DNA from 4 places in the Edwardsiella sp. EA181011 genome. Region 4 is predicted to be linked to each of the others. Evidence: predicted binding sites of a transcription regulator. Region 4 holds the regulator's gene; each other region holds the start of a gene.
What was found. Region 4 encodes CRP, which controls carbon source genes, mostly activating them, when cyclic AMP is high. Its sites were predicted from a motif close to ATGTGANNNNNNTCACAT; they were not measured.
Positions count from the first base shown of each region.

Region 1: QY76_RS14370 (CidA/LrgA family protein) is a predicted target of CRP. The motif match lies at 3,650-3,667, and genes of this name have one in related genera.
Region 2: QY76_RS02705 (PTS mannitol transporter subunit IICBA) is a predicted target of CRP. The motif match lies at 2,955-2,972, and genes of this name have one in related genera.
Region 3: yrbN (protein YrbN) is a predicted target of CRP. The motif match lies at 5,001-5,018, and genes of this name have one in related genera.

Region 1 covers NZ_CP011364.1:3,246,821-3,254,687, reverse strand. The annotation lists gene QY76_RS14385 (NAD-dependent malic enzyme) at 1-1,202, opposite strand, end outside; gene cdd (cytidine deaminase) at 1,401-2,288, opposite strand; gene QY76_RS14375 (CidB/LrgB family autolysis modulator) at 2,484-3,173, opposite strand; gene QY76_RS14370 (CidA/LrgA family protein) at 3,182-3,598, opposite strand; gene rarD (EamA family transporter RarD) at 3,772-4,716, opposite strand; gene sbcB (exodeoxyribonuclease I) at 4,856-6,283, opposite strand; gene QY76_RS18230 (acyltransferase) at 6,784-7,867, opposite strand, start outside.
Region 2 covers NZ_CP011364.1:591,625-599,491, reverse strand. The annotation lists gene QY76_RS02710 (mannitol-1-phosphate 5-dehydrogenase) at 1-728, opposite strand, end outside; gene QY76_RS02705 (PTS mannitol transporter subunit IICBA) at 847-2,817, opposite strand; gene QY76_RS02700 (DUF3053 domain-containing protein) at 3,237-3,956, opposite strand; gene glyS (glycine--tRNA ligase subunit beta) at 4,089-6,158, opposite strand; gene glyQ (glycine--tRNA ligase subunit alpha) at 6,168-7,076, opposite strand; gene QY76_RS02685 (DNA-3-methyladenine glycosylase I) at 7,290-7,867, shown strand, end outside; gene QY76_RS02680 (N-acetyltransferase) at 7,849-7,867, shown strand, end outside.
Region 3 covers NZ_CP011364.1:174,344-182,210, forward strand. The annotation lists gene QY76_RS00825 (serine dehydratase subunit alpha family protein) at 1-1,070, opposite strand, end outside; gene QY76_RS00830 (amino acid permease) at 1,115-2,446, opposite strand; gene QY76_RS00835 (DEAD/DEAH family ATP-dependent RNA helicase) at 3,032-4,924, opposite strand; gene yrbN (protein YrbN) at 4,917-4,994, opposite strand; gene nlpI (lipoprotein NlpI) at 5,098-5,982, opposite strand; gene pnp (polyribonucleotide nucleotidyltransferase) at 6,102-7,867, opposite strand, start outside.
Region 4 covers NZ_CP011364.1:888,629-896,495, forward strand. The annotation lists gene malT (HTH-type transcriptional regulator MalT) at 1-1,908, shown strand, start outside; gene QY76_RS03965 (LysE family translocator) at 1,909-2,514, opposite strand; gene QY76_RS03970 (hydrolase) at 2,614-3,588, shown strand; gene QY76_RS03975 (YheU family protein) at 3,594-3,818, shown strand; gene crp (cAMP-activated global transcriptional regulator CRP) at 4,168-4,800, shown strand; gene QY76_RS03985 (YccS/YhfK family putative transporter) at 4,861-6,933, shown strand; gene QY76_RS03990 (L-ribulose-5-phosphate 4-epimerase) at 6,952-7,641, opposite strand; gene QY76_RS03995 (L-ribulose-5-phosphate 3-epimerase) at 7,629-7,867, opposite strand, start outside.

The sequences.
Region 1 (7,867 bases), 1.6 Mb from region 4:
ACGATCGCCTCGCTGAACAGCCCCGGCTGACCCGATACGCCGATCAGCACCGTGGGGTGGGCGTTGCGTACCACGTCGAGCAGGGAGATCCCTTCGCTCTCCGTCTGCCAACCAGCCAGCGCCTGCTGTTTTTGTACCAGACGGCTCTGGAAGTCGAGCAGGTTGGGCAGGCGATCGGTCAGCAGTCCGAAGCGATCGACCATGAAGATGCGTGCCCGCGCCTCTTCGTCGCTCAGCCCCTCGGCGATCATCTGGGCGATGATCTGCTCTGCGATGCCGCATCCGGCAGATCCGGCGCCGAGGAAGGTAATGGTCTGATCGCGCAGACGGCTGCCGGCGGCGCGGCTGGCGGCGATCAGGCTGCCCAGGGTGACGGCCGCGGTGCCCTGAATGTCGTCGTTAAAGCAGCAGAGCTGATCGCGATAGCGGCTCAGCAGCGGCATGGCGTTTTTCTGAGCGAAGTCCTCGAACTGCAGCAGAACATCCGGCCAGCGGCGTTTGACCGCCTGAATGAACTCCTCGACGAACGCATTATATTCATCACCGGTAATGCGCGGGTGACGCCAGCCCATGTACAGCGGATCGTTGAGGCGCTGTGGGTTATTGGTGCCGACGTCCAGCACCACGGGCAGGGTATAGGCCGGGCTGATGCCGCCGCAGGCGGTGTACAGCGACAGTTTACCGATAGGGATCCCCATACCGCCGATGCCCTGATCGCCCAGGCCGAGGATACGCTCGCCATCGGTGACCACGATCACCTTGACGTTCTGCTTGGTGGCGTTTTGCAGCATGTCATCGATGCGATCGCGGTTGGGATAGGCGATAAACAGCCCGCGTGCGCGCCGGTAGATATCGGAAAAGTGTTCACAGGCCTCACCGACCGTCGGGGTATAGATGATGGGCATCATCTCGCTAAGGTGGCCGCGCAGCAGGCGGTAGAACAGGGTCTCGTTGGTATCCTGAATATTGCGCAGGTAGATATGCTGCGCAGTGGCGTTCTGAAAATCACAAAACTGACGATAGGCGCGTTCAACCTGCTCTTCAATGGTCTCGATGGCCTCAGGCAACAGACCGCTCAGGTTAAAGTTATTGCGCTCTTCCTCACTGAAGGCGCTGCCCTTATTCAACAGCGGGAATTCAAGCAGGATGGGGCCGGCATAGGGAATATACAGCGGACGTTTACTTTCGTGTTCCAGATCCATAAGTACGCTCTTATGTTAACGGGATGAAATAACACGCTGAAGATCCTAAAAGAGAGTTAGCTATTGTTCAATGTTTGTTATCAAAACTATTCATTCAATATATGTTTTGTAACAATGATTTTGGCGAGCGAACGCGGCGGGGAAGGTCACGCGCAGAGGTAACGGGCCAGAGCGCCCGAGGGCACTCTGGCGTCCGGGTTACAGCAGATGGTGCTGCAGATCGTCGCAGCCCAGCGCCTGTAGGGTGGCGCGCGTCGCCGCATGCTGCGACAGGGCCGCCTGACGGGACTCCACCAGCGCGGCGCGGCGGATGGCGTCGACGCTGTCGCCGGACATGTTCATCAGGATCAGGGCGGCCTGCAGCGGTGGCAGGCTGGGGTTAAAGGCGGCATTTTCCGCATAGCGGCCGGCATAGACGGCGCGGTCGGTTTCGATAGCCACGCCGCTGTAGGCCTGGCTGTACGGCGCATGGCTGGCGTTAGCGGCGTCCAGCGCCGCCTGCAGCAGGGGATCGCCGGCTGCATTGTCTAGCGCCAGCCCGTGATGGGTTGGGTCTAGCAGCAGGGTTTTTATCTGCAGATCGCGCGGGCCAAAGGCATCGGGCAGGTAGTCGCCCAGCGTGGCGGCGCGGCGGCCCGGCAGATGGATCGGCAGCGCAGTACCGCTGTTCAGTTCATTCATAAACTGGCGGCAATGGCCGCAGGGCGTGTAGTTAACGGTGATCGACTCCAGCGCGCGCTCGCCCCGTAGCCAGGCGTGGGTGATCGCGCACTGCTCGGCATGGATGGTCTGCTGCAGCGGCGCGCCGGAAAACTCCATATTGGCGCCGAAGTAGAGGTTACCGCTGGCGCCATGGACGATAGCGCCGACCTGAAAATGAGAGATCGGCGTAAGGGCACAGGCGGCGGCCAGCGGCAGCAGGGCAAAACTCAGGGCCTGGCGATCCATCTGACAGGCATGACCAATGGCATCCACCTGGGCTGCGGTGATCACGGCGTTGAAGGTGTCAGACGCCATCACTGGCGTAAGCGCCGCCTGGAGTTCGGCAGGCAGCTGGCGGAATGCAACGGCAAAGCGTGCGTGCATGGGAAAGCCTCTTGTGAGTTACGGGAGGCTATTGTAAGGAAGCGAATAGGTGATATTTGTGATAATAATCACTTTTTGAGTGCAATAATTGTAATATTGGTCTCGAATTAGAGATTTATTTCAACTTTTTTTAACGTAAAAACGGGTGCTTATGGCGGAGAGCGCCGATCGGCGCCCTCCGCTGTGACGATGTTATCAGAAGATATGCAGCAGTATCGGGAACAGAAACGGCGCCAGCAGGGAGGTAATGATCCCGCAGATAACCAGCGCCAGAGAGCTAAAGGCGCCCTCCTGGTAGTCGACCTCCGCGCAGCGGGCGGTCCCCAAGGCGTGGGATGCCGTCCCCATGGCCAGACCACGCGACGCCTTGGTGCGGATATTCATGGCGTTCAGCAGGGTGTGGCCGAAGACGGCGCCCAGGATCCCGACAAAGATGACGCAGACGGCGCTGATGGCCGGGATACCGTGGATGGACTGAGCGACGGCCATCGCGATCGGCGTAGTGACCGATTTCGGCATCACCGAGGCGGCGATCTCCGGCGTCGCACCGAGCCACAGGGCGATGGCGGTACCGCTGATCATCGCGGTGGCGCTGCCAATAAAGCAGATGGTGATGATGGACTTCCAGCGGGCACGGATCTGGTGCAGCTGTTCATACAGCGGGAAGGCCAGCGCCACGACCGCCGGCTGCAGCAGGCTGTTGAGCGCCGAGCTGCCGGCAAAATAGTTTTTGTAGGGAATATGCAGCAGCAGCAGCAGCGGAATGATCACCGCCATGGAGACCAGCAGCGGATTGAGCAGCGGCATATTCAGGCGCTGGGCGAGACGGCGGGCACCAAAGAAGACCACCAGCGTCAGCGGCAGTGACCACCAGATATTCAGCATGACGGTCATCATTGTTTACTCTCCTGCGGGTGGCTCAGGGGCTGTTCGCCGTCGTCGGGCCGCTCGCGATGCACCAGGTGTGAGCAGTAGGCGACCACCACCATAATGATCAGGGTGCTGACCACGCAGGAGACCACGATGGGGCCAAACTGGCGGCACAGCACGTCGTAATACTGCATGACGCCCACGCCGATCGGTACGAACAGCAGCGCCATATAGCGAATAAACAGGCTGCACCCCGGTTTGACCCAGGTGGCCGGCATAATCTGCGAAGCCAGCAGGGCAAACAGGATCAGCATACCGATGATGCTGCCTGGGATCTTGATTGGTAACAGGGTGGCAAGCGCATTACCGGCAAACAGACACAGGTAAATCAGCACGAAGGCACGTGCGTATTGCCAGCAAAGAGAAAGTGGATTTGACATCGTAGTGTACCCAAAAACGAAAACACAATCATCATACAATTAATCGGTAAAATGTGCTACTGATCACATCATGAATTCGCTCTATGGCAGCCATGCCAATTTGGTGGGGTATTGTCGGCGTCGCAGACAAGGATCGCGCCGGGTTACCCGGCGCGAAGGGGAGTATGAACGGCTCAGGGTTTCTCTGCGCTGCGCAGAGGGGGCGTCGCACGCTCCGTCGCCGCGCCGTCCTGATGTGCCGCGCTGCGGCGGTGCGGACGGCGAAACAGCTCATAGATACACAGCGCCAGCCCCAGCCAGATCAGCGAGAAGCTGATCATCTTGGGCAGATTGATCGGTTCGCCGAAGGCCAGCACCGCCAGCAGAAACTGCAGAGAGGGTTCGACATACTGCGCCAGGCCCACCACCGTCAGAGAGGTGCGTTTGATGGCGGCGGCAAACAGCAGCAGCGGCGCATAGGTCACCGGCGCCGTCAGAATATACAGCGAATACTCAGACAGGCTGAGGCTGCCCAGATCGCTGCCGCCGCCGATCTGCTGCCAGAGGGTGATCCCCAGCGCCAGAGGCAGCATCCAGACGGTCTCCAGCGTCAGGGAGGTCATAATATCGTAGCGGATATACTTACGTACCAGGCCGTAAAAGGCAAAGGTGATGCCCATGACTAGCGCCAGCACCGGCACCCGCCCCAGCAGGATGATCTGGTAGGTCAGGCCGATGATGGCCAGCAGCACCGCGATGCGCTGAAAGCGGGTTAGCCGGTCGTGCAGAAAGATGACGCCCAGCGCGATGGCGAATAGCGGATTGGTGAAGTAGCCCAGGCTGGCATCCAGCACCAGGTGGTGGGTTAGCGCGTAGATGAAGGTGGTCCAGGAGACGCTCATGATGGCGCCGCCCAGCAGGCAGCAGTAAAGCGAGCGTTTATCCTGCCAGGCCGCGCGCCAGGAGGTGCGGTGCCTGAACAGCAGGCGCAGCGCCAGCAGCAGGGGAACAGACCAGAACAGACGCTGGGCCAGCAGTTCGAAGGCATTTGCATCGTTCAGCAGCTTATAGTATAGCGGCGTGATCCCCCACAGAATAAACGACAGCACCGCCAGCAGCGGTCCATTGCGCAGCCACATAGTTCAAGCCTTGATTGTCTGCTCCGTCGCGGAGCCTGGTTATCGACCACCCCGCCGCGGGCAGAGTGGAAAGCGTGCGCAGGATGCCGCAGTAAGCGCCATGTAGGTGACGACGGCTGCATCCTTCCGGCGCAGACTATTATCCTACTAATTCACGGGCATAATCAAACAGCGCCCGCAGCAGCGTCAGCCGCTGGGGCTGATCCTCATAGCGGTTGTACAGCATTTCCAGCGTCTGTAGATAATCCTGTACGCGCTGCGGCGTCAGCATGGCCTGGCGATGCTGCTGCCAGCGGCGCATCTCGCTCTCATCCAGCGTCGCCGGGTAGTTACGGGCGCGGTAGCGAAACAGCAGCGGCGTGATGCGCCGATCGCTGAAGCGTAGATCCAGCGCCGGCAGGTTCTGCGGCTGGGTGGCGCGAATAATTTGCATCGCCTGGCGATCGGCGTCGCTGAAGAAGCCGTCGTACAGCTGGTTGTCCACGTCGTCCGATGGCGGAAAGGGTGGCGCATCGGCAAATAGGGATACCACCTTGTCACGGATCTCGCTGTGCTGCTGTAGCAGGGCTAAATTATCCCGGCAGCGCGGGCGATCGAGCCCCAGTCGGACGGCGTTGTCCGCGAGCAGGGTTTTCTCCGGCGCCAGCACCGGACATTTATTGATATGGACTAGCTTGATGGGCACCGGCACGGCGTCGCCCAGCTCGCTGCGCGGCGTGTAGAGCCGTTCGCGCAGGGCGGCGGGGTCCAGGGTCAGCAGCGGGGTGATATCGCTGTCCAGATCGCAGACGATCACCGCGTTTTTATTCTCGGGATGCCAGGCCAGCGGGGCGATCAGGCTGGTGTTACCGCGCAGGGCGCCGAACATGCCGGAGACATGCACCAGGGGCGTCATCGTGGCGATATCGATAAGCTGAGCCACCCGGTTCTTGTTGCGCAGCTGGAACAGATAGTCGAACAGCCGCGGCTGGGCCTGTTTGACCAGCCTGGCCAGCGCGATGGTGGCGTAGACATCGGCCATGGCGTCGTGGGCGTTGCTGTGCTCAATGCCGTTGGCCTGAGACAGGTGCTCCAGCTTGAAGCTGGGCAACCCCTGCTCGTTTTCCGGCCAGACGATCCCCTCGGGGCGCAGGGCGTAGCAGGTGCGCACCACATCCAGCAGATCCCAGCGAGAGTTGCCGTTTTGCCAGCTGTAGGCGTAGGGGTCAAAGAAGTTGCGGTAGAACAGGTTGCGGCTCACCTCATCGTCGAAGCGAATGTTGTTATAGCCCACGACACAGGTGCCCGGCACGCTGAACATCCGGTGGATACGCTCGGCGAATTCGGCCTCACAGACCCCCTGCGCCAGCGCCGTCTGCGGGGTGATCCCGGTGATCATCACCGCGTCGGGCTGGGGCAGGTAATCATCGGCCGGCCGGCAGTAAAACACCTGGGGTTCTTCGATGATGTTGAAGTCGGCGTCGGTGCGCACGCCGGCGAACTGAGCGGGACGATCCCGCGCCGGATGCTGACCGAAGGTTTCATAGTCGTGAAACAGGAATGTATTTTGTATGCTTCGGTTTTTCACTGTCACCTTCCGTATACGCCTTTTGTTTTATCTTGTTGATTTATATGGGTGTTTCATGATTTCACTCGCAATTCGCTGTACATTGCTCGATGCTGTCTGTTGTGATCGTGCATACGAATAGGAGATACATGTTCAGTGCATAAATCATAACTTCATTAAGCTAAGAAAACTAATATAGCGTTCGGTGACGCTCGCAGCGTTCTTAACTCGATTAACGTTTGGGCGAAAGATCGGGCTAAGAGGTGCTCAGACCTGTGTTCTCATTCGGCGTGAAGGGCCAAGCCTCTTCTGGCTAGTATGGCATCAGGCTCTTCCAGGTTTCTGCTACATTTCTCCGCGCATAAGCTGAACCTGGATTTTTTGTTGAAAATGGCCTACTTCATAATAGAGTAATCATTTTTCATGTCTGGTAACTGCATCCCCTCGGTTCAATATATATTAAAAGCTCTACTTTTTATCAATAGGCGTATTTTGAACTTCACTATGTTAATTCTTTAATATCATTCTGTTTTTTTGATTTTATTTTTTTTTGATAGATTATAGATTGGGTACTCTATAGTATATGATATAAGAATAGAACTGAGGATTATCAAAAAAAATACCAGTGGTGACAGGTAGATTATATTTGTTTCCGATAGTATGGTTTTAAATCCAATGTACCAAAAAATACCATGAATTAAGTATAAACTGTAGCTTGTTACGCCTAATCGCTTAAGCCCTTTTATATTTAATATGCCAAAAAATGTAGCGCCATTACAAATCATTATAAATAACAAAGCTGCAAAAAGTGGAGAGATTGCAGTAGAGATTTTCCCAGTAAAAGGAATTATAAATAATAAAATAATAACCGCGCTTTGGATAATAGTGTTAGACGTTAGCCTATCCAATAATTTCATATGAAAATGCTTGCAGAAAAAACCAACTGAAAAGAAAAAAATGGCTAGGTAAACGCCAGAGTTTAACTCTGGATGTGCTATTTTAGTATAGATATAAAAGATAAATGACAGTATCGAAACAATTATTCCTGTGACCGCCCTTTTATTTAATGGGATTAGCAGTGCAATTAATGGAAGGGCAAAATATAAACGCCACTCCCATGCTAATGACCAGGTTACTCCGGCATTAATAATATTGCTATTGGACATGCCAAATAAAGGGTTTCTTTCATTAAATATTCCGCCATCAAACCATGGTATTATATTTAATAAATGCTCTTTACTTTGACTTCCATAAATATATGAAATCAAAACACAACACAAAGATGATAATATAGTAACTGGAACGATTCTTAAAAATCGTTTCTTATAAAACGACACCCACCAAGATAGTCGATTTATAGAGATGTTTGAAAAAAGGTATCCTGATAGAATAAAAAAAATGCCAACGGCAAATTTCCCTATAAATGAAAAAAAATAATTCCCATTAATTACCCACATGCCTGTTTTTGAGTAAAAATAATTAAAAAAGAAGTGATGGAACACTACCATTATAGCTAAAATGGCTCTCAGTCCGTCGAGGTGATTCAGCGGCCTTTTATCCATTTTCTCCATAAACGAAAAAAAAGATAAATTCATCATTATAACC
Region 2 (7,867 bases), 300 kb from region 4:
GCGGGGTCAAGGATCGCCTCGCGGATGGTGCGATAACCCGCCAAGCAGCCCAGATAGGCGGTGATGGCGTGGCCGGTATTGAGAGTGAATAGCTTTCGCTCGACATAGGCCATCAGATTGGCTGTTGGCTCCATGCCAGCGATAACCGGTAGCTCGCCCTTGAACTGCGTGCTATCGACGATCCATTCGCTGAAGGTTTCCACTGTGACGTCCAAGGGATCGTCGTTGGCGGCGTCGCTGGGCGGCACGATGCGATCCACGGCGGAGTCGACGAAGCCGATCTGCTGGTTTACCCAGGGGTGTAGCGCCGTTGGTAGAATGGCCATGACGTGCTGTTTCAGTTGGCTGGTGCCGCGTACCATATTCTCACAGGCGATGATATTGAGCGGCTGCGCATTGCCGATGCGATGACGCTCAAGCAACCCTTGCGCTAGGGTGGCGGAGAGCCGGTTCAATACCTGTGGGCCGACGGCGGTGGTGATGATATCGGCGTGGGCGATTTGCGCGATCGCATCGGGGCTGGCGCTGTGGATGGCGCTGACATGCTGTACCCGCTCGACACGTTGTTGCTCGCCGACGACATGGACCTCGTAGCTTTGCTGATGAGCCAACTGATCGATCAATGGCTGATTGACGTCGGCGAAGGTCAGCTCGGCATTGGCATCTGCCAGCAGTTTACCGATAAAGCCACGCCCAATATTACCTGCACCAAAATGAATTGCTTTCATGTTAAACCTCACCTGAATAGGAAGTGATCCGGTGTGTCCTAGGACGAGATGGCCCTAAAACGAGGTGGTACTAGGACGCACCGTCTATCTCTGTCACCGACGTCCGCATCGCGGCGAATTACGCCGCTCGCTCACTGCGTAGTAGCTGAAGAATTTCACGTACGCTGGTGCTATGGATGAGACGAGTAATGATGCTCTCGTCGTCCAAGGCGTTGGTCAGGCGAGTAATAACCTGGATATGTTCATTATTACGGGCGGCGATACCTATCACCAGATGGGCGATATCAGCAGGATCGTCGCCGAAGCGGACACCCTGTGGGTACTGGCAAATGACGACACCGGTACGCAGGACGCGATCTTTGGCGGCTACGGTACCGTGCGGTACAGCGATGGATTCGCCGAGGTAAGTGGAGGTTAACGCCTCGCGCGCCAACATCGCCTCGATATAGTCGGCCTCGACATAGCATCGAGCCACCAGTTGGGCGCCGGCGAAGCGGATGGCCTGTTCTTTATCATCGGCATGCTGGCTGAGGAAGATGTCGTGCTCCTGTAGTTCAAATAGCTGTTCGTCACCGAGCTCATAATGATCATCATTAGCGGCGGCAACCGGTTGATTAATCAGCCGACTATCGTTTGCCGCCTGCGGAAGATGAGCGGCGAGCAGACGCGTAGTCAGGTCGTTGTACAGTCCACTGTCGAGGAAGTTGCTCAGAGACAGATGGATAGCGTGTGGAGCGTGACGTAGGGCGCGTTCGGTTAAGTCTCGGTGTGTGATCACCAGATCCACATCATCGGGCAGGGCGTTAATCGCGAGGTTACGGACCTGGACCTGGCTTAATCCAGCCTCGACGATCTTTTTGCGCAGTACGCCAGCGCCCATCGCGCTCGATCCCATGCCGGCGTCACACGCTACGATGATGTTACGCACCTGACTCAGGTCGTGTGCCAGATCAAGATGTGCACGGGTGGGCTGCGGCGCAGCCTGTTGACCTGACTCGCCTTTTGCCTGTTGTTTCATCCCCTGAATGCGCCGAGTGGCGTTGGCCAGACCGTCGTTATCTTGTTGACCGGCAGGCGCCCGCTTCAGCATCAGGCTGGCGACGACAAAGGTGACGAGGCAGGAGCTGAGTACGGCAAGGCTCACGCCGATCAGCGACGACTTCGGCGTCATTAGCAGGATGGCGAAGATAGAGCCGGGTGAGGCGGGAGAGACCAACCCGGCATGGAACAGCGTCAGGGTGAAGATACCGGTCATGCCGCCGAGGATCACCGCCAGGACTAGACGGGGATTCATCAATACATACGGGAAGTAGATCTCGTGGATTCCCCCGAAGAAATGGATGACGGCGGCGCCGGGAGCTGACTGCTTGGCGCTGCCCTTGCCGAAGAACATATAGGCCAGCAACACGCCCAGGCCTGGCCCTGGGTTCGCCTCGATCAGGAAGAATATGGATTTACCCGTTTCGGTGGCTTGTTGAATGCCGAGTGGGGAGAATATACCGTGGTTAATCGCGTTATTAAGAAATAAAATTTTCGCTGGTTCGACGAAGATCGCCGTTAATGGCAACAAGTTATTCTGAACCAGCAAGTTGACGCCGCTGGCTAACAAAGTAGAGAGCACGGCGACCAATGGCCCGATAGCCAGGAAGGCCAGCATGGCTAGCAGCATGCCCAGAATACCGGCGGAGAAGTTGCTGGCCAGCATTTCGAAGCCGCTTTTGACCCGGCCATTGAGCCAATGATCGACGCGCTTGATAGCCCAACCGCCCAGCGGACCAGCCATCATTGCTCCCATAAACATCGGAATATCGGCGCCGATGATCACCCCTATTGTGGTGATGGCACCGACCACGCCACCGCGTTCGCCGCCGATTAAACGCCCGCCGGTATAGCCGATCAGCAGTGGCAACAGGTAGGTGATCATGGGGCCGACCAACTTGGCCAGCGTTTCATTGGGCAGCCAGCCCGTTGGAATAAAGAGAGCGGTAATCAGACCCCAGGCAATAAAAGCGCCAATGTTGGGCATAACCATATTGCTGAGGAAGCGGCCAAAATTTTGTACCTTGACCTTAATGTCTGGTGATAACATAAAACGTCCCTCGGTGGTGCGCGTAACAGGGCAACGCGTCGTGGTTTGTTGGATGGTTTCGCCAAAAACCATCAGTCGTTTTGTATGCAAAATCGACTCTATCACGACCCGTTGTTCACGCGTACCCCGAGGTTTTTTTGTGATAAAAATCACTATTTGTCCCCGGTGGAGGTGGTGTTTATGGTGATCTTAATCACAAAAAATTCGCTAAAGGCGTAGCATATTCGAGGTGTTTGGTTGTTTTTTGTGAACGAAATCACTAATTTTGTTGTTCGCTTTGTTTTTGAAATGTGATGTTGATCGCAAGATATTTGTGGGTGAGCGTGACATCGGTCGGTGTGTGGCAGGGGAAAGCCGATGAGCGGGGGATGGTCATAAAAAACCCGGCCATAGCCGGGTGATCTACGGAGATGTGGAACTCAGTTCTGCAGCAGCCCGGCATTTTGCTGTTGGGCCGCCATCAGCGCTTGGTATTTTACCGAGAGATCGCGCATCAGCTGGTTGTACTGATCGACCTGAGCCTGGGTCTGCAGCTGTACGCCCTGATTATCGAAGCGCGCCTGCGGTCCCAGATTTTGCAGGAAATCACCGACCTGTACCAGCGTTTGGGCGACGCCCGCCGCCTGCGGGATCATCGGCATAACGGCGTTGCTGGGGCCGGTGACAATCTTGGTGAAGGCTTTGTCGAAGACGGCTTTGACCTCTTCAGGCTGCTTCAGCGTGGCGTAGGCGCCGTCGGCCTGAGCCTTGGCACTCTGGATCTGCTGGCCCAGCATGTTCAGCGCGCCAAGCTCCTGCTGCAGACGATCGCGCTGGGTCAGATACTCCTGCGGAGTACGGATCTGTTGCAGGGTACTGAACAGCGGCGTCATGCTGGCTTCCATGGCGCGGTTAAAGTTCTGAGAAAAGGTGACCAGAATAGCATAGTCGCCGGCATAGTGCCCCAGCTGCTGTTTTTGGGCCTCGCTCAGGGTGGGGATCGTAACGCTGCCGCGCATTACCGTATTCTGCAGATAGTCGATAAAGGCTTTTTGCTGCTCTTTATCGCTATCGCCGCAGCCACTCAGCTGCATGACGAAAAAGAGTGCCATAACGGGCATCAGCAGGCGCTGTGCCCATGTTTTTACTGCGAATGTCATGTGAGTGACTCCTGTAAACCGCGCAAGGGTGATGCGAAATCTGTCAATCTAGTGTACCCCGTAAAATGCGGGATAACAGCCATAAAGTAAAAAACCCGCCTAACGGCGGGTTAGATAGCCTGCTTCGCGAACCTACTGCAGAACGGAGATGTCGGCGACCTGCAGGAAGAGATCGCGCAGCTTGTTCAGCAGCGTCAGGCGGTTGATGCGGACCTGCTCATCGTCGGCCATGACCATGACCTGCTCGAAGAAGTCATCAACCGGCTGACGCAGGGTAGCCAGCTCAACCAACGCTTCCTGATAACGGCCGTCGGCGAACAGCGGCGCCAGCTTCTCCTGCAGCGTGATCAGGTTGGCCGCCAGACGGATTTCCGCCGGCTCTTTCAGCAGGGCGGCCTGCACCTGTTCAGCCAGGACATCGCCTGATTTGGCTAGGATATTGGAGACGCGCTTGTTCGCGGCGGCCAGCGTAGCGGCCTCCGGCAGGGTACGGAAGTGGCTGACGGCGCGTACGCGGGCGTCGAAGTCGGCCGGACGGGTCGGACGGCGCGCCAGCACCGCCTGAATGGTGTCAACGGCATGCCCCTCTTCCTGATACCACGCGCGGAAGCGGCCCAGCATAAACTCCACAACGTCATCGACGACGCTGGCGTTGCTCAGCTTGTCACCGTACAGGCGCACGGCCTCCTGCGTCAGGGTCAGCAGATCCAGCGGCAGCTTTTTCTCTACGACGATACGCAGCACGCCCAGCGCGGCGCGGCGCAGAGCAAACGGATCTTTATCGCCCTTCGGATGCTGACCGATGCCGAAGATCCCCGCCAGGGTATCCATTTTATCGGCAATGGCGACAGCGCAGGCGACCAGGGAGCTGGGCAGCGCATCGCCGGCAAAGCGCGGCATATACTGTTCGTTCAGGGCGACGGCGACCTCTTCGGCCTCGCCGTCGTGGCGGGCATAGTGCATCCCCATGACCCCCTGGGTGTCGGTGAACTCAAACACCATGTTGGTCATCAGGTCACACTTGGACAGCAGGCCCGCGCGGGTTGCCATATTGACATCGGCGCCGATCTGCTGGGCAATCCAGCCGGCCAGCGCGGTGATGCGATCGGTCTTGTCACGCAGGCTGCCCAGCTGCTGCTGGAACAGCACGCTTTCCAGACGTGGCAGGTTGTCCTCAAGGCGCTGCTTACGGTCGGTTTTGAAGAAGAACTCGGCGTCGGCCAGACGCGGGCGTACCACCTTCTCGTTGCCGGCGATGATCTGCTGGGCATCCTTGGAGTCAATATTGGCGACAAAGATGAAGTTTGGCAGCAGCTTGCCTGCCGCATCGTAAACCGGGAAGTATTTCTGGTCACCTTTCATGGTGTATACCAGCGCCTCTGCCGGAACGGCGAGGAATTTCTCTTCGAACTTGGCGGTCAGCACGACCGGCCATTCGACCAGAGAGGTGACCTCTTCCAGCAGGCTGTCGCTCAGATCGGCTACGCCGCCGATGCGGGCCGCCGCGGCTTCGGCATCGCGCTTGATCAGCGCCTTGCGGGCGTTATAGTCAGCGATAACCTTACCGCGCTCCAGCAGGATCTGCGGATACTGATCGGCGTTGTCGAGGGTGAACTCGGCTTCGCCCATAAAGCGGTGGCCGCGGATTACGCGATCGGACGGCACCCCAAGGATCGTCGCCGGAATGCTTTCACTGCCCAGCAGCAGGGTGACGGTATGCACCGGGCGGACAAACTGCGTATCGCTGTCGCCCCAGCGCATCAGCTTGGGGATAGGCAGGCGAGACAGGGCGCTGGCGACCAGCGCAGGCAGCAGATCCTGGGCGCGCTGCCCTTTCTGCAGCGCGCGGTACAGCAGCCACTCGCCTTTGTCGGTGCTCAGGCGTTCAGCCTGATCGACGCTGATGCCACAGCCGCGGGCCCAGCCCTCGGCCGCCTTGGTCGGCTTACCCTCGGCGTCGAACGCCTGGGCGATGGCCGGACCCCGTTTTTCGATCTCGCGATCGGGCTGCGCCGCGTTCAGGGCGGCGACTTTCAGCGCCAGGCGGCGCGGTGCGGCGAACCATTCGATATCGCCGTGCGCCAGACCGGCATTATCCAGCTCTGTGCGGAAGTTGTCGGCAAAGGCCTGCGCCAGGGAGCGAAGAGCTTTCGGCGGCAGCTCTTCCGTGCCGATTTCAACCAGGAAAGTCTGTTGCGTCATGGCTGCCTCTTAATCTTTTTTACACATCGGGAAGCCCAGCGCCTCGCGGGAGGCGTAGTAGGCTTCGGCGACCATTTTGGTCAGGGTGCGGATGCGCAGGATGTAGCGCTGGCGCTCGGTCACAGAGATCGCTTTGCGGGCATCCAGCAGGTTGAAGCTATGGGCAGCCTTCAGAATGCGCTCATAGGCCGGCAGCGGCAGCGGGTGCTCCAGCTCCAGCAGCATGCGGGCTTCTTTCTCGTACTGTTCAAAGCAGGCGAACAGGAAATCGACGTCAGCGTATTCGAAGTTATAGGTGGACTGCTCCACTTCGTTCTGGTGGAACACGTCGCCGTAGGTGGTTTTACCCAGCGGGCCATCGCTCCACACCAGGTCGTAGACGCTATCGACGCCCTGGATATACATGGCCAGACGCTCTAAGCCGTAGGTGATTTCACCGGTAACAGGCTTACACTCCAGGCCGCCCACCTGCTGGAAGTAGGTGAACTGAGTGACTTCCATACCGTTGAGCCAGACTTCCCAGCCCAGGCCCCAGGCACCCAGGGTCGGGTTTTCCCAGTTATCCTCAACAAAGCGGATATCATGCACGGTGGGATCCAGCCCCAGCGCTTTTAGTGAGCCCAGGTACAGTTCCTGAATGTTGTCCGGTGACGGCTTGATCACGACCTGAAACTGGTAGTAATGCTGCAGTCGGTTCGGGTTTTCGCCGTAGCGGCCATCGGTCGGACGGCGGGACGGTTGTACATAGGCGGTAGCCATCGGCTCTGGGCCCAGCGCTCGCAGGCAGGTCATCGGATGGGAGGTGCCGGCGCCGACTTCCATGTCCAGCGGTTGGACGATGGTGCAGCCCTGGCGCGCCCAATAGTCCTGCAGAGTCAGGATCAGCCCCTGAAAGGTCTTGATATCAAACTTTTGCATGTTGGATGTGTTCGCACGCGTTCAAGTGGATTGAAACAGAAAGGATCAGTATACCGCCTGAGCGTAAGATATACAGCAATAGTGCGACAAGGCACGCTTTTTTAGCCCGCAGGCGCCGCTATTGCGGATTTTACGTGCAAAATATCGCATCAGCGCCGGGCGCGGATGCACTGACAGGGTATGATGCGCTGAAGACTGTTATCGGGAGAACGTATGGACGACCACATGCTGCAGCGCTGTGCCTGGGTTTCGGCCGATCCGCTGTATCTCGCCTATCACGATCATGAGTGGGGTAGGCCGCTCTATGACGGGCGGGCGCTGTTCGAACTGCTGTGTCTGGAGGGGCAGCAGGCCGGGCTCTCCTGGCTGACGGTGCTGAAAAAGCGTCAGCGTTACCGGCAGGCTTTCCATGGTTTTGATCCCGCCAAGGTGGCGGCGATGACGGCAGAGGATATCGCTGACCTGCTGTTGGACCAGGGGCTGATCCGCAACCGGCGCAAGCTGGAGGCGATCGTCACCAATGCCCGGGCCCTGCTGGCGATGGCGCAGCGCGGCGAGGCGTTTTCGGCCTTTATCTGGTCGTTCGTCGGCGGGGCACCGCTGGCGCCGCCGGAGGGCGGATGGCAGGCGCTGACCCACACGTCGGTTTCTGATGCCCTGGCCCGCGCGCTGAAGCAGCGCGGTTTTACCTTTGTCGGCACCACGATCTGCTACGCCTTCATGCAGGCCTGTGGGATGGTGAATGACCATATGCCAGGCTGCTGTCTGTACCATGATGCATCCCCTGTATC
Region 3 (7,867 bases), 710 kb from region 4:
ATCATGCTGCCGATCGCCATGGCGACCGCCTCATAGCGGCCGTCGATCAGCCAAGCGATACCGGCCGCAGCGCCCATCGCCGCCGTCGTGGCGGCGCACAAGGCTGACAGCGTCGGCAGCTTACTGTGGATGTAGATCGCCGTCAGATGCGACAGCATCAGCGCTCGCGCCAGCTGCTCCTGCGAAGCCTGCATGTGCTCGGCGACCACCACCACCGGCATGGTCGCGGTGATCCCCTGATTGCCCGATCCCGAGTTGCTCATGGCTGGCAGCACCGCCCCTCCCATACGCGCATCGGAGGCCGCAGAGGTACGGATCATGATCTCGCTGAGCAGATCGTGAGAGAGCAGGCCACGCTCACGCTGCTGGGCCAGCGTAGCGCCGATGTGCAGACCATAGCGACTGCGTAGCCCTTCACGCGACAGCGCACCGTTCAGCTCCGCCGCATCCAGAATAAAGGCGATACGCGCCAGCGGGACATCGCAGGCAAAGCGGTAGACCTGCGCCAGCGAGGCCCGGGCCAGACAGTATTCCGCCGTCGTCGCGGCGTTCGCCACATCGGCGGCGCGAAAGATCTCGCGATCGTTATGCGCAATATGCACCACACGGGTATGATCGCCGGCAATGGTCACCTCGGCCCACGCCTCACCGGCGTAAACCCGGGCGCAGGAGAGCAGCACCTGCTCACAGGGCTGCTCCATACCGACGCTAACGCGGCCCTCTGCCAGCAGCGCACGGGCGGCGGCTACCGACTCGGCAGAGGCGTGTTTAATCACCTCCAGTCCAGCGTCCGCGTCCCCTCCAAGCGCTCCCAGCGCCGCGGCGATCGGCAGGCCGACCATCCCGGTACCCGGTACCGTGACCCCCATACCGTTCTTCATCAGGTTGGGCGACACGCGGCAGACAACGCGATCCACCGGCGCAGCCAGCTGACGCGCCGCGATGGCGGCGGCCAGTGCCAGGGAGACTGGCTCGGTACAGCCGACGGCCGGCTTGACCTCATGACGCACGGCGCGAATAAACTCCGCCCACAGCGCGTCAGTATCACAGGCGTTTTGTATCGTATTCATGCTTTAAACCTTTGGTTGTTACCGCTATCGTTGCACGTTATCCCTCAGGAAAAGGCCAGCAGCGGCGAGATACACAGCAGCAGCCCGGTGATGATAATCACCAGCAGGGATACGCCCTTATACTTATGCAGCGCCGGAACCCGGTACACCAGATAGGCGGGGATCAGGCATCCCACCATCCCGAAGATCGGGCTGCAGATGGAGGTAAAGCTCAGCACCGGCGCATTGAGGATAATCGCGCCCCAGGCCAGCAGAACGGCAAACACCATGATGCCGTTTTGAACCCAACGCCCCTTAATTCGCTCCGGCGGCATCATGCGCCGCAGCAGGTTCATCACGATTCCCTGAGTGGCTTCGCGAAAGCCCAGATACACGCCAAAGAATGCCGTCATCACCGCGAAGATATTCAGGATAACGCTCACCACGGTGACCCAGTTGCCGGCCCCACCGTCGATGAACTGCGCGGCGATAGCCAGCGCGGAGATATTCTGTTGATAGGCCTTAACCGCCTCGTCATGCCCCATCGCCAGCGTGAAGGAGACCGCGTAGAAGAAGACCGTCACGAACAGAACGCCAAAGGCGATGTTCATAGCACGCAGCGCCTTGTAGCGGGCCACCTCGCGCGATTTGCAGTGCGCCCGGTATGAGATAACCATCGGGCTGAGCGTCTGAATGAACAGGATCGAGGTCAGGGTAAACGGCAGCGTGATCACCGCATTTTTCACCAGCAGCCCCAGCGGCGGCAGCGCACCCACGTTATACAGATGCCACATTCCGACCATGGCAATCCCCAGTGCGGCCACTACCAACAGTTTGGTCAGCACCATAAAGCTGGAAAGCTTAAACAGCAGCTGCTCACCGCGCGAGGAGATGGCCACCAAGACACAGATCAGCGCCAGCCCGTAAAAGGGGTTTTCAGAGAGCAGCCCCTCCGTCACGCCGAAGGTGTGCAGGTAGGAGGCGCTGTCATTGGTAATGGCGGTGGAGTAGACGAACATCCAAATCACCAGCATCACGAAGTAGAGCGCTCCCAGTAAAATCCCCCAGTTTTTTCCCAGGTAGCCGCTGATCACGCTGGGATAATCACGGCACTCCGGCGACTCGGCCAGGGTATTGATAAACAGGCGCTGAAACAAATACATCGCCGGATAACCCACGACGGACGACAGCAGGAAAACCCACAGTCCCATCAACCCAACCTGAACCGGCAAAAAGACGATGCCGGCCCCGATCGCCATCCCGATGCTCATAATCACCCAGCCCACATCGGTACTGTCAAAACGGGTCGCCTCCCGCCACTCGCTGTCGCTCATACCGTCCCGGGGGACGGCGGGATGATCTGTCAGTGCCACACTGCTCATTTGTGTCGTTTCCATCGTCGCTCTCACTTGCCATTTCAACGGCGGGATCCGTGGCCAATAGGAGTCTGTCTCTACCGTGCCGGAGCCGCCTGTAGGGAATTATCATCGTTATGATTTACAGAATCGGATGCCGCGCGGCAGAGCGATGGCGCAATAACATCATGAGGTGCAGGCATTATTATTGTGATGTGATCATAGTGCCGTCGCGGGAGAAAAATTTTTCAACTCATCGCTCTGCCATTGGAGGTCACATAAAAAACTTTCTCCATAAAGGCGGATGTTTTGAATATTTACCTACATAAAGAGGAAAAGGTAAAAATATTTTTTATATGAATAAGGAATATATTAATAACTTATTGATATCTATTTTCTTTTTCTATCGAGACGAAGATGGGAGGACGAACAAGAAAAAAGGCGTCGGGAAGAAAAGTGTGCCGCCGATCTCGTTTTTTTATAGATACAGCGCACATTTTAGTTGATTATGCTGTTTTTTTTATTATTCAAGAAAATTTCAAAATAAAAAACCAGTGAACCGCATAGGCCTGGGCCATAAAAAAGGCCAGCCCGAGGGCTGGCCTTCTATGCGCTTATCGCTGCCGATTACGCATCGTTGAAGCGACGACGGCTGTGGCCATTGTCGTCTGAGCGGGTGCTGCGACTATCGCGATTGAACCCGCGATCGCCGCGGCGATCGTCAGAGAAACGACGCTGACCGCCAAAGCTGCGGCGATCGCCATCACGACCACCGTCGCGACCGCCGAAGCTGCGACGCTCACCACCGCGCTCACGACGCGGCTCACGCGCCGGCGCATCACCGATCAGCTGCATATTCATCGGCTTGTTCAGGATACGGGTACGGGTAAAGTGCGTCAGCAGATCGCCCGGCATGCCTTTCGGCAGCTCGATGGTGGAGTGCGAACCGAACAGACGAATGTTGCCGATATAGCGGCTGCTGATATCGCCTTCGTTAGCGATTGCACCCACGATATGACGAACTTCGACGCCATCGTCACGACCCACTTCGATGCGATACAGCTCCATATCACCGACTTCGCGGCGCTCACGACGCGGGCGCTCACCGCCGCGCTCATCGCGCTCGCGACGGGCGAAGCGATCGCCACCGCGCTCATCACGCTCGCGGAATTCACGACGCGGACGACGTTCAACCACCGGGTCCGGCGGCAGGATCAGCGGACGTTCGCCCTGCGCCATCTTCAGCAGCGCGGCGGCCAGCGTCTCCATATCCTGCTCATCTTCCGGCTGCAGCTTGGCCAGCAGCGCACGGTACTGATCCAGATCGCTGCTCTCCAGCTGCTGCTGAACACGGGCAGCAAACTTGGCCAGACGGCGAGTGCTAAGCAGCTCGGCGTTCGGCAGTTCCACTTCTGGAATGGTCAGCTTCATGGTGCGCTCAATGTTGCGCAGCAGACGGCGTTCACGGTTATCAACGAACAGCAGCGCACGGCCGGCGCGACCGGCGCGGCCGGTACGGCCGATACGGTGCACATAGGACTCGGCATCCATCGGGATGTCGTAGTTGACGACCAGGCTGATGCGATCGACGTCCAGCCCACGGGCGGCCACATCGGTCGCGATCAGGATATCCAGACGACCGTCTTTCAGGCGCTCCAGGGTCTGCTCACGCAGCGCCTGGTTCATGTCGCCGTTCAGCGCCGCGCTGCTGTAGCCGTTACGCTCCAGCGCTTCGGCCACTTCCAGGGTGGCGTTCTTGGTGCGCACGAAGATGATCGCCGCATCAAAGTCTTCCGCTTCCAGGAAACGCACCAGCGCTTCGTTTTTACGCATCCCATACACCGTCCAGTAGCTCTGGCTGATGTCCGGGCGGGTCGTCACGCTAGACTGGATGCGCACTTCCTGCGGCTCATTCATAAAGCGACGGGTGATACGTCGGATCGCCTCCGGCATGGTGGCAGAAAACAGTGCAGTCTGATGCTCCGCCGGGATCTGCGCCATGATGGTCTCAACGTCTTCAATAAAGCCCATACGCAGCATTTCGTCGGCTTCGTCCAGCACCAGTCCGCGCAGGCTGGTCAGGCTCAGCGTACCGCGCTTCAGATGATCCAGCAGACGGCCCGGCGTACCGACCACGATCTGCGGCCCCTGACGCAGGGCGCGCAGCTGAACGTCATAACGCTGGCCGCCGTACAGGGCAACCACGTTGATACCGTGCATATGCTTAGAGAAATCCGCCATGGCTTCAGCCACCTGTACCGCCAGCTCGCGGGTCGGCGCCAGCACCAGTACCTGCGGTGCTTTCAGGGACGGATCGATATTGTTCAGCAGCGGCAGGGAAAACGCCGCCGTTTTACCGCTGCCGGTCTGCGCCATGCCCAGCACGTCGCGCCCGTTCAGCAGGTGGGGAATACAGGCCGCCTGAATCGGTGACGGCTTCTCATAGCCCAAATCATTCAGGGCTTCAATAATAGGTGCGGCTAACCCCAGGTCAGCAAAAGTAGTTTCGAACTCAGCCATGTAAACGTGCCTCATGTGCAATGGCGGCCAGTCTGCATAACTCGTCTAGAAAACGAACAACATTTTTCATTGAAAAGTGTGAACCGGCTCAAATTAGATGAAATGACGAACAAAAAAACCTCGCCCGTTAGGACGATTAAATCAATGATTTAAGGATATAAATGCCCGTCAGCTTATTGCTGGTCCGATTCTGGTATGTCGTCTTGCTCTTGACCCAAGCGGGCCAATTCCAACAGTGCGTAACGGTTCTCAACAAAGTTATGAACGTTGTTGGCCACCGTCAGTTTGAACAATGCAGAAGCACTGCTCTTTTCCCCCAGACTCAGGTAATGTTTACCTAAATAGAAGTCAGTTTCACTGAGATGCTCAGCGAGCGAAGTGTTATCCGTTGCATCTGCCTGTAAGCGTTCCATCAGCGTTTTCTCGCTGATTTTGCCCAGGTAGAATTCGACAATATTCCATCCCCATTGACTCCGGTTCGCTTTATTATAGCGCTGGCTTAGCGCCGTAAGCGCCTGCTCCTGATTAAGCTCACGCTCAGCCAGGTAAAGCCATAACGACCGGAACGGATCGTTGGGATCGTCTTGATAAAACGCCTGCAGATCATCTTGCGCTAGCGAATACCGCCCGCCGTAGTAGAGGGCAATACCGCGATTTAAACGCGCATAGCTGTAAGTTGGATCAAGCTCTAGTACAGAATCAAACGCTTCATAGGCGGCATCAAAGTTGCCCGCCTGCGTTAAATAAATACCCAGATAGTTAAAAACCTCTGGCATATCAGGACGAATGGCCAGCGCCTGCGAAAAATCGTTACGCGCTAACGCCCTCAGTCCGAGACTATCATACAGTACTCCGCGCTCATAGAGAAGCTGTGCGCGTTCATCATCCGTTAATGCTCGGCTGGCAAGGATCTGCTCCATGCGCGCCAGCATTACCTCCTGCTGCAGCGAGGGCTGCAAAGGAATGGCCAGTACTTCGTTTTGGCGCCAATCAGCGTTGCTGCATCCTGCCAACAGAATTGCTGTCGCAACATAACACCAGCGCAAGATAGGCTTCATTTCCCAACTCCCGAAGACCAACACGGATAAACTTCCTATCATCCATCAACGTGCCATCGCATCCTGCGATAGCGTAACAAACGGCTTCCCAACAATGGGAAGCCGTAATACCAACGAGATTACTCTGCGTCAGTCGGTGCGTCCTGACCCGCAGCTGCGCTGGCGTTAGCTTCCTTGATGCTCAGGCGTACGCGACCCTGACGGTCGACTTCCAGCACCTTAACAGCCACTTCCTGACCCATCTGCAGGTAGTCGGTCACTTTCTCTACGCGCTTGTCGGCGATCTGAGAAATATGAACCAGACCCTCTTTACCGCCGCCGATGGCCACAAAGGCGCCAAAGTCAACGATACGGGTCACTTTACCCTGATAGATACGGCCCACTTCGATCTCGGCGGTGATCTCTTCGATGCGGCGAATGGCGTGTTTGGCCTTATCACCGTCGGTCGCTGCGATCTTCACGGTACCGTCATCTTCGATTTCGATGGTGGTACCGGTCTCTTCCGTCAGCGCGCGGATCACAGAACCGCCCTTACCGATCACGTCCTTGATTTTCTCAGGATTGATCTTAATGGTATGGATACGCGGGGCGAATTCGGAAATATCGCCGCGCGGCGCATTGATCGCCTGCTCCATCACGCCCAGGATATGCAGACGCGCACCCTTGGCCTGGTTCAGGGCAACCTGCATGATCTCGCGGGTGATGCCTTCGATCTTGATATCCATCTGCAGCGCGGTCACGCCGTCGCGGCTACCGGCCACTTTAAAGTCCATATCGCCCAGGTGGTCTTCGTCACCCAGGATGTCAGACAGAACGACAAAGTTATCCTGCTCTTTTACCAGACCCATGGCGATACCCGCTACGGCAGCTTTGATCGGCACACCGGCGTCCATCAGCGCCAGAGAGGCACCGCAGACAGAGGCCATAGAGGAGGAACCGTTGGACTCAGTGATTTCAGAGACCACACGCACCGTGTACGGGAACGCATCCTGAGACGGCATTACCGCCAGCACACCGCGCTTAGCCAGACGGCCATGGCCGATTTCACGGCGCTTCGGTGAGCCCATCATCCCGGTTTCACCGACGGAGTACGGCGGGAAGTTATAGTGTAGCAGGAAACGGTCGGTGCGCTCGCCCATCAGCTCATCGATATTCTGCGCATCGCGTTCGGTGCCCAGGGTCGCAGTCACCAGCGCCTGCGTTTCGCCACGGGTAAACAGCGCAGAGCCATGGGTACGCGGCAGTACGCCGGTACGCACGTCCAGCGCACGGATCATGTCCTTCTCACGGCCATCGATACGCGGCTCACCGCGCAGAACGCGGCCACGCACCACGGCTTTCTCCAACGCACCCAGGATATCGCTGATCTCACCGGCATCCAGCGCATCGTCTTCCGCCAGCAGATCGGCGATGACGGACTCTTTGATCTCGTCAACTTTCGCGTAGCGGGACTGCTTTTCAGTGATGTGATAGGCTTCGCCCAGGCGGGCCTCGGCCATCTCGGCCACGCGGCGCTGCAGCGCAACATTCACTTCCGGCGCATGCCATTCCCAGCGCGGTTTACCGACTTCGGCGGCCAGCGCTTTGATATTTTCGATGACGATCTGCTGCTGCTCGTGGCCGAAGACCACCGCGCCCAGCATCTGATCTTCGCTGAGCAGATCGGCTTCAGATTCCACCATCAGCACGGCGTTGTCGGTACCGGCCACCACCAGATCCAGACGGCTCTGTTTGAGCTCATCCTGAGTCGGGTTCAGCACGTACTGATCGTTGATGTAACCCACGCGAGCGGCACCGATCGGGCCGTTGAACGGGATCCCAGACAGGCTCAGCGCCGCGGATGCACCGATCATCGCCACGATATCCGGGCTGACCTGCGGATTCA
Region 4 (7,867 bases):
TTTCTGCTGCAGTGTTCGGCGCTGCGTTCGATGAACGACGCGCTGATCTGCGCTCTGACCGGCGAGGAGGAGGGCCAGCTGCGTCTGGAGGAGCTGGAGCGGCAGGGGCTATTTATCCACCGTATGGACGGCGACGGGGAGTGGTTCTGTTTTCACCCGCTGTTCGCTCACTTCCTGCGCAGCCGTTGCCAGCGGGAGATGGCGAGCATACTGCCGCAGCTGCACCGCCGCGCGGCGCAGGGTTGGCTGGATCAGGGGTTTCCGGCGGAGGCGATCCACCACGCGCAGGCGGCCGGAGACACGGCGTTGCTGCGCGATATTCTGCTGCAGCACGCTTGGGCGCTCTTCCACCAGAGTGAGCTGGCGCTGCTGGAGTCCTGCCTGAATACCCTGCCGTACGACGTGTTGATCCAGAATCCCAGCCTGGCGCTGCTGCAGGCCTGGCTGGCGCAGAGTCAGCACCGCTACGGTGAGGTCAACACGCTGCTGGCGCGCGCCGAGCAGGAGATGGGGCTGCGTCAGATCTCGCTAGAGGCGGCGCTGCAGGCCGAGTTCGACGCGCTGCGAGCCCAGGTCGCGATCAATGGCGGGCGACCGCACGATGCCGAGCGCTTAGCGACTGAGGCGCTGCGCCATCTGCCGATCGGCAGCTATTACAGCCGGATCGTGAGCAGCTCCGTGTTAGGCGAGGTGCTGCACTGTAAAGGGGTTCTGGCGCGGGCGCTGCCGATGATGCAGCAGACCGAGCAGGTGGCTCGTCGCCACCAGACCTACCACTATGCTCTGTGGGCGCTGCTACAGCAGAGTGAGATCCTGATAGCCCAGGGGTTCTTGCAGGCCGCCTACGAGACCCAGGATAAGGCCTTTGAACTGGTCGACGAGCAGCATCTGCAGCAGCTGCCGATGCATGAGTTTTTACTGCGCATCCGCGCCCAGGTGCTGTGGTCGTGGATGCGGCTAGACGAGGCGGAGCGCGCGGCGCGCGATGGGCTGGCGGTGCTGGCCAACTTTGAACCGCAGCAGCAGCTGCAGTGTCTGGCGCTATTGGCCAAGTGCTCGCTGGCGCGCGGCGATCTGGATAACGCCGGACAGCATCTGCGCCGCTGCGAAACCCTGCTGCAGGCCGGAAACTATCACAGCGACTGGCTGGTGAATGCGGATAAGGCACGGGTGATCTACTGGCAGATTACCGGCGATCGTCAGGCGGCCAGTCGCTGGCTGCTGCAGGCGGTGCGCCCGGCGGCGTCGGATAACCACTTTTTACAAGGGCAGTGGCGTAATATCGCGCGGGTTCAGATCATGCTGGGACAGTATGATGAGGCTCAGGCGGTGCTAGAGCAGCTGAATGCGGCGGCGCGTCGGCTGCGCCTGGTCAGCGATCTGAACCGTAACCTGCTGCTGAGCAACCTGCTGTATTGGCACACGGATCGCAAAAGCGAAGCCCTGCGCGTGCTGATGGAGGCGCTGAGCCTGGCCAATCGCACCGGCTTTGTCAGCCACTTTGTCATTGAGGGTGAGGTGATGGCCCAGCAGCTGCGTCAGCTGCTGCAGCTCAATACCCTGCCGGAGATGGAGGTGCATCGTGCTCAGCGGATTCTGCGTGATATTAACCAGCATCACCGGCATAAGTTTGCCCATTTTGACGAACAGTTCGTCGAGCGTTTGCTGAACCATACCCAGGTGCCGGAGCTGATCCGTACCAGTCCGCTGACCCAGCGCGAATGGCAGGTGCTGGGGCTCATCTATTCGGGCTACAGCAACGAGCAAATCGCCGATGAGCTGGCGGTGGCGGCGACCACCATTAAAACCCATATCCGCAATCTGTATCAGAAACTGGGGGTGGCACACCGTCAGGAGGCCGTGCGTCAGGCGCAGGATATCATGCGTCTGATGGGCTATGGGGTCTGATCAGCGCCAGATCAGCAGTACGCAGGCGGCGGTCAGCGTCCCCATGGCCAGGTTAAAGGTGAACCAGGCGCGTCGGCTTTGCAGCAGGCGCCCGATCAGGGTGCCGAAGCCTAACCACAGCGCGCCGGCCAGCAGATTGACCAAGAGCATTCCCAGGCTGATGGCGGCGATGGTCATCAGATAGCGCTCGCCGGGCAGGCTAAAGCTGGTTACCGCGCCCAGGGCCATCAGCCAGGCCTTAGGGTTCAGAAACTGCAGCAGCCAGCCCTGTCGCCAGCTGACGGTGTCGTCTAAGGCGACGCTACCGTCGCTCAGGCGGGTATAGCGCGACGTCGCCACCTTCCAGGCGATATACAGCAGGTAGAGGCTGCCCGCGCCTTTGAGCAGGGTGTGCAGCGTCGGGTAGAGCAGCAGTAGGCTGCCAACGCCAAAGGCGATCAGCAGCAGCAGCGTTTGCATGCCTAGCATGATGCCGAGCATGAGCGGCAGCGAGCGGTAAAACCCCAGATTGGCGCTGGAGCTGGTCAACAGCATATTGTTGGGGCCTGGGGTCACGGCTGCAACCCACAGGAAACCCAGCAGGGAGAGAAACAGAGGGCTGTCCATGCTAAACCGGCTCCAATTTTGTGCCTAGGGGGTGTTTTGACCCTAACAGTGTGTTATTGATGGTACAAGTATTCCCCGGATGAATTTTCTTCACGCAGCATGAGTGTTTCCACCTTTTCACCGCCCCGCGCCCTACGCAATCCGCACCTGCAGACGATCTTGCCGCGGCTGCTGCGCCGGCGCGCCCTATTGACGCCGGTGTGGCAGCGTTTAACCCTACCGGACGGCGATTTTATCGATCTGGCCTGGAGCGAAGCTCCGCAGCCCGCCCGTCATAAACCGCGGGTGGTTCTGTTCCATGGTCTGGAGGGCAGCGTGCATAGCCCTTATGCCCACGGCCTGCTGCACGCCTGTCGGGAGGCCGGCTGGCTGGCGGTTGTGATGCACTTTCGTGGCTGCAGCGGTGAGCCCAACCTGACGCCGCGTTTTTACCACTCCGGGGAAACCGGGGACGCGCGCTTTTTTCTGGCGTGGCTGCGCCGCACTTTCGGTCAGGTGCCCACCGCGGCGGTCGGGTTTTCCCTGGGGGGTAATATGCTAGGTTGTTATCTGGCCGAAGAGCAGGCGCAGGCCCCGCTGGAGGCCGCGGTCATGGTCTCGGCGCCGCTGGTGCTGTCGGCCTGCGCGACGCATCTGGAGCACGGCGTGGCGCGGATTTACCAGCGTTACCTGTTACATGAGCTCAAGCAGAGCGCCCGGCGTAAGCTGCGCCGCTATCCGGAGATGCTGGATCTCGATCCGCTACAGCTGCGGCGTATGCGCAGGCTGCGCGAATTTGACGATCAGATCACCGCACGCCTGCACGGGTTTCGCGATGCGGATGACTACTATCGGCGCTGCAGTGCCCTGCCGCGGCTGCCGACGATCCGTCAGCCGCTGTTGATCATTCAGGCGCGCGACGATCCCTTTATGACGTCGGCGGTGATCCCGCCGCCGGGATCGCTGCCGTCCAATATCGAATACCAGCTGACGGCGTTTGGCGGCCACGTCGGCTTTATCGGCGGTACGCTGCGACATCCTCTTCCGTGGCTGGAGCAGCGCATTCCCGCCTGGTTAGCCCCCTATTTGGAGTAAAACGCGTGATCATTCCCTGGCAACTGATAGCCCCAGAGACGCTGGATAGCCTGATCGAGGCCTTCGTCCTGCGTGAGGGGACCGACTATGGCGAACAGGAGAGGTGCCTGGCGCAGAAGGTGGAAGATGTGCGGCGCCAGCTGAAGTGCGGTGAGGCGGTCGTGGTATGGTCCGAGCTGCATGAAAGCGTCAATATTATGCCGCGCAGCCAGTTTAAGGGCGCGGATTAGCGCACGTTGGCGTATTTTCCCCGCGGCGCCCGGCGCCGCACTGTGCAAATAAAAGGCAAAAGCGCCGCGAACGGAGAAAAAACGGCGGCGAACAGTGAGCTATTCCATGCTGAAGCGAGACAGTGCGAGACAGTAAGGCCAAGCTATGTTACAAACTAAGCCGACATGCACCTTTAATGGAATGAAGCGGGTATAGATCAAGATCGCCGGGGATCATCTCCCTTAGGCTATGGAAACTATATTCGACAAGTGCAGTGCTATAGCAGGTTACTAGGCAGTTTCCCGGCCCCGTCCGGCGGGGGTGCGTTTGGCGCACCGGGGATGCGATAACAACAGAGGATAATAGCGAATGGTTCTCGGCAAACCGCAAACAGATCCAACTCTCGAATGGTTCCTGTCCCATTGCCATATTCATAAATATCCGTCCAAAAGTACCTTGATTCACCAGGGTGAAAAAGCGGAGACGCTTTATTACATCGTAAAGGGATCTGTAGCGGTACTGATTAAGGATGAAGAGGGTAAGGAGATGATCCTCTCCTACCTGAACCAGGGCGACTTCATTGGCGAGCTGGGGCTGTTTGAGGAAGGGCAGGAGCGCAGTGCCTGGGTGCGGGCGAAGACCGCCTGTGAGGTGGCTGAAATTTCCTACAAGAAATTCCGTCAGCTGATCCAGGTTAACCCGGATATTCTGATGCGTCTGTCTGCCCAGATGGCGCGTCGTCTGCAGGTCACGTCAGAGAAAGTCGGTAACCTGGCCTTCCTGGATGTGACTGGCCGTATTGCCCAGACGTTGCTGAATCTGGCCAAGCAGCCGGATGCGATGACGCACCCAGACGGCATGCAGATTAAGATCACCCGTCAGGAGATCGGCCAGATCGTGGGCTGCTCCCGTGAAACGGTAGGACGTATTCTGAAGATGCTGGAGGATCAGAACCTGATCTCGGCACACGGTAAAACCATCGTCGTCTACGGGACGCGTTGATTTTGCGCCCGCGCCGCATGGGCGGCGCGGAATCTTCAACCCATCCCCAGGATGGTGCTCATGTGGCGGCGGTTTATCTACCACCCTGAAGTGAACTATGCACTGCGCCAGACGCTGGTTTTGTGTCTGCCGGTGCTGTTCGGGCTGATGGTAGGCCAGCTGCAGCAGGGGCTGCTGTTTTCTCTAGTCCCAGTCTGCTGCAATATCGCCGGTCTTGACACCCCCCATAAACGCTTCTTTAAACGCCTCGCGGTGGGCGGCACCCTGTTTGCGCTCGGCAGCCTGTTACTGCAGATGGCCCTGCTGTGGTCGGTGCCGCTGCCGCTAGCCATGCTGCTTTTGGCGCTGCTGTTTGGCGTCAACGGCGAGATCAGTCCGCTGCACGCCCGTTTACTGCCGGCAACGCTGGTTGCGGCCATCTTCACCCTCAGCATGGTGGGGATGGTGCCCGTCTGGCAGGGGCCGCTGCTGTATTTGGTCGGCACGATTTGGTATGGCGCCTTCACCTGGTTTTGGTTTGTCCTGTGGAAAGGGCAGCCGATCCGCGAAACTCTGAATCAGCTGTACCTGGAGCTGGCGGACTACATCGAGGCCAAGTATAGCCTGCTCACGCAGCACAGTGACCCGCAGACGGCGCTGCCGCCGCTGCTGAACCGCCAGCAAAAGGTGATGGACCTTATCAGCGTTATCTACCAGCAGATGCACATGCTGTCCCTGGTCCATAACCCGGAGTATAAGCGGTTGGTGCGCTACTTTCAGGTGGCGCTGGATTTACAGGAGCATATTACCGTCAGCCTCTCCCAGCCGGAGGAGGTACAAACGCTGGTGGCGCGGAGCCAGGCGGAGGCGATCATCCGCCGCAATGCGCAGGTGGTGGCCGGGCGTCTGCGGGTGCTGGCGGATGACATTCTGTACCACCGCTACCCACAGCATTTCTCTATGCGCAGCGAGGTGTCGGCGCTGGAAAAGCTGGCCAGCCGCTACCCGGAGAATCCAGTTGGGCAGTTCTGTCTGCACCACTTTAGCCGGATGGCGCGTTTGCTGGAGCGACAGCGTCCGCTCTATCAGCGTCAGCTGATGGCGACCCAGCAGCGGCTGCCGTTCTGGCCGGCGCTGCGCGCCTACTGCTCCCTGAGGTCGGGCGCGCTACGCAACGCGCTGCGTCTGGGGCTGACGTTGGCGGCCGGCAGCAGGCTGGGGATCCTGCTGGCGCTGCCTAAGCCCTATTGGATCATGCTGACCACCATGCTGGTGATCCAGAATGGCTATAACGCGACGCGGGTGCGTATTCAGCACCGGGCGATGGGCACCTTTGCCGGTCTGATCATCGCCGCCGGCCTGCTGCAGCTGACGCTGAGCGAATATGTGATGCTGCTGGTGATGCTGCTGGTGACGCTGGGCGCCTACCTGGTGCTGCGTAAGAATTACGGTCTGGCGGTGATTGGCTTTACTGTCAGCGCCGTATTCACCCTGCAGCTGCTGGCGCTGAACGGCTCGCACTTTCTGGTGCCGCGCCTGGTGGACACGCTGCTGGGCTGTATTCTGGCCTTCGCCAGCACTATCTGGCTGTGGCCGCAGTGGCAGAGCGGGCTGCTGCGTAAAAATGCCCATCAGGCGCTGGAGGCCTATCAGGATGAGCTGCGCCTGTTGCTCTCCGCCGAGCCGGGTGTCAGTGAGCTAGCCTATGCCCGGATGCGCAGCAATCAGGCACAGAACACGCTCTACTCCTCGCTGAGCCAGGCGATGCAGGAGCCGGGCTTTGATTCGCGCTACCTGGCGGACATGCGGCTGTGGATCAGCCACAGCCAGTTTATTGTCGAGCATTTGAATGCCATGACCATTCTGGCGCGCGAGCACTATATGCTGACGTCGCGCCTGGCGCAGGACTATCTGCAGTGCGGCGAGATCGCGCTGCAGCTGTGTCAGCAGCGTCTGGAGCACGATGGCCCGAGCAGCAACGACAGCCAGGCGGTGCCGATACCGGAGCCGTCGCAGGGGATGCCGATGACGCCGATGGAGGTGCATCTGCGCCGCATTCTGTCGCACCTGCGCACCATGCATACCATTTCATCTATCGCCTGGCGCCAGCGCCCGCATCATGGGCTGTGGCTCAGCCGTCGACTGCGTGACTGATCCGGGAGCGCCGGCGATTTAGCCGCGCTGGCCGTAGTAGGCCTCCGGCCCGTGCTTGCGCCGGAAATGCTTATCGCGCAGCGCCCGATCCAGCGGGGCGAGCCGTGGGTTCAGACTATGGGTAATCCAGGCCATTTTGGCCACTTCCTCCAGCACCACCGCGTTATGCACCGCCTGCGCCGCGCTCTCTCCCCACGCGAAGGGGCCGTGCTGGTGAACGACGATCCCTGGCATGTGGCCCGGATCGCGCTGCGCCAGCGTTTCGATGATGACCAGCCCGGTGTGATGCTCATAGTCGTGGTCGATCTCGGCGGCGCTCAGCGCGCGGGTGCAGGGAATATCGCCATCGAAGTAGTCGGCGTGGGTGGTGCCGAGCGCTGGGATTGCCCGCCCCGCCTGTGCCCAGGAGGTCGCATGGGTCGAGTGGGTATGCACGATACCGCCCAGCTGCGGGTAGCGGCGGTACAGCGCCAGGTGGGTCGGGGTGTCGGATGAGGGGCGCAGCGCGCCAGCGACGATCTGCCCGTCAAGATCGACGACGACCATCTCATCGGGGGTCAGCGCCTCATAGGCGACGCCGCTGGGTTTGATGACGACGTAGCCGCGTTGGCGATCGATGGCGCTGACGTTGCCCCAGGTAAAGGTGACCAGCCCGTGGCGCGGCAGGGCCATGTTGGCCTGGTAGACCTGCTGTTTCAGCCGTTCCATGAGGCCTCCCGCGTCACCGCCAGTCCGGCACGTCGCATCCGTTCCAGAACCCAGTCGCGCGCCTCGCGCACCGCCTGCAGGGGGTCTTGGGCGCTTTCGCTCCATATCTCGATCAGGTAGGGGCCGCGGTAGCCATGGCGATCCAGCGTGCGGAAACAGGCCTCAAAGTCGACCACGCCGCTGCCGAAGGGGACATCCCGAAACTGGCCCGGCCGGGTGTCTTTGA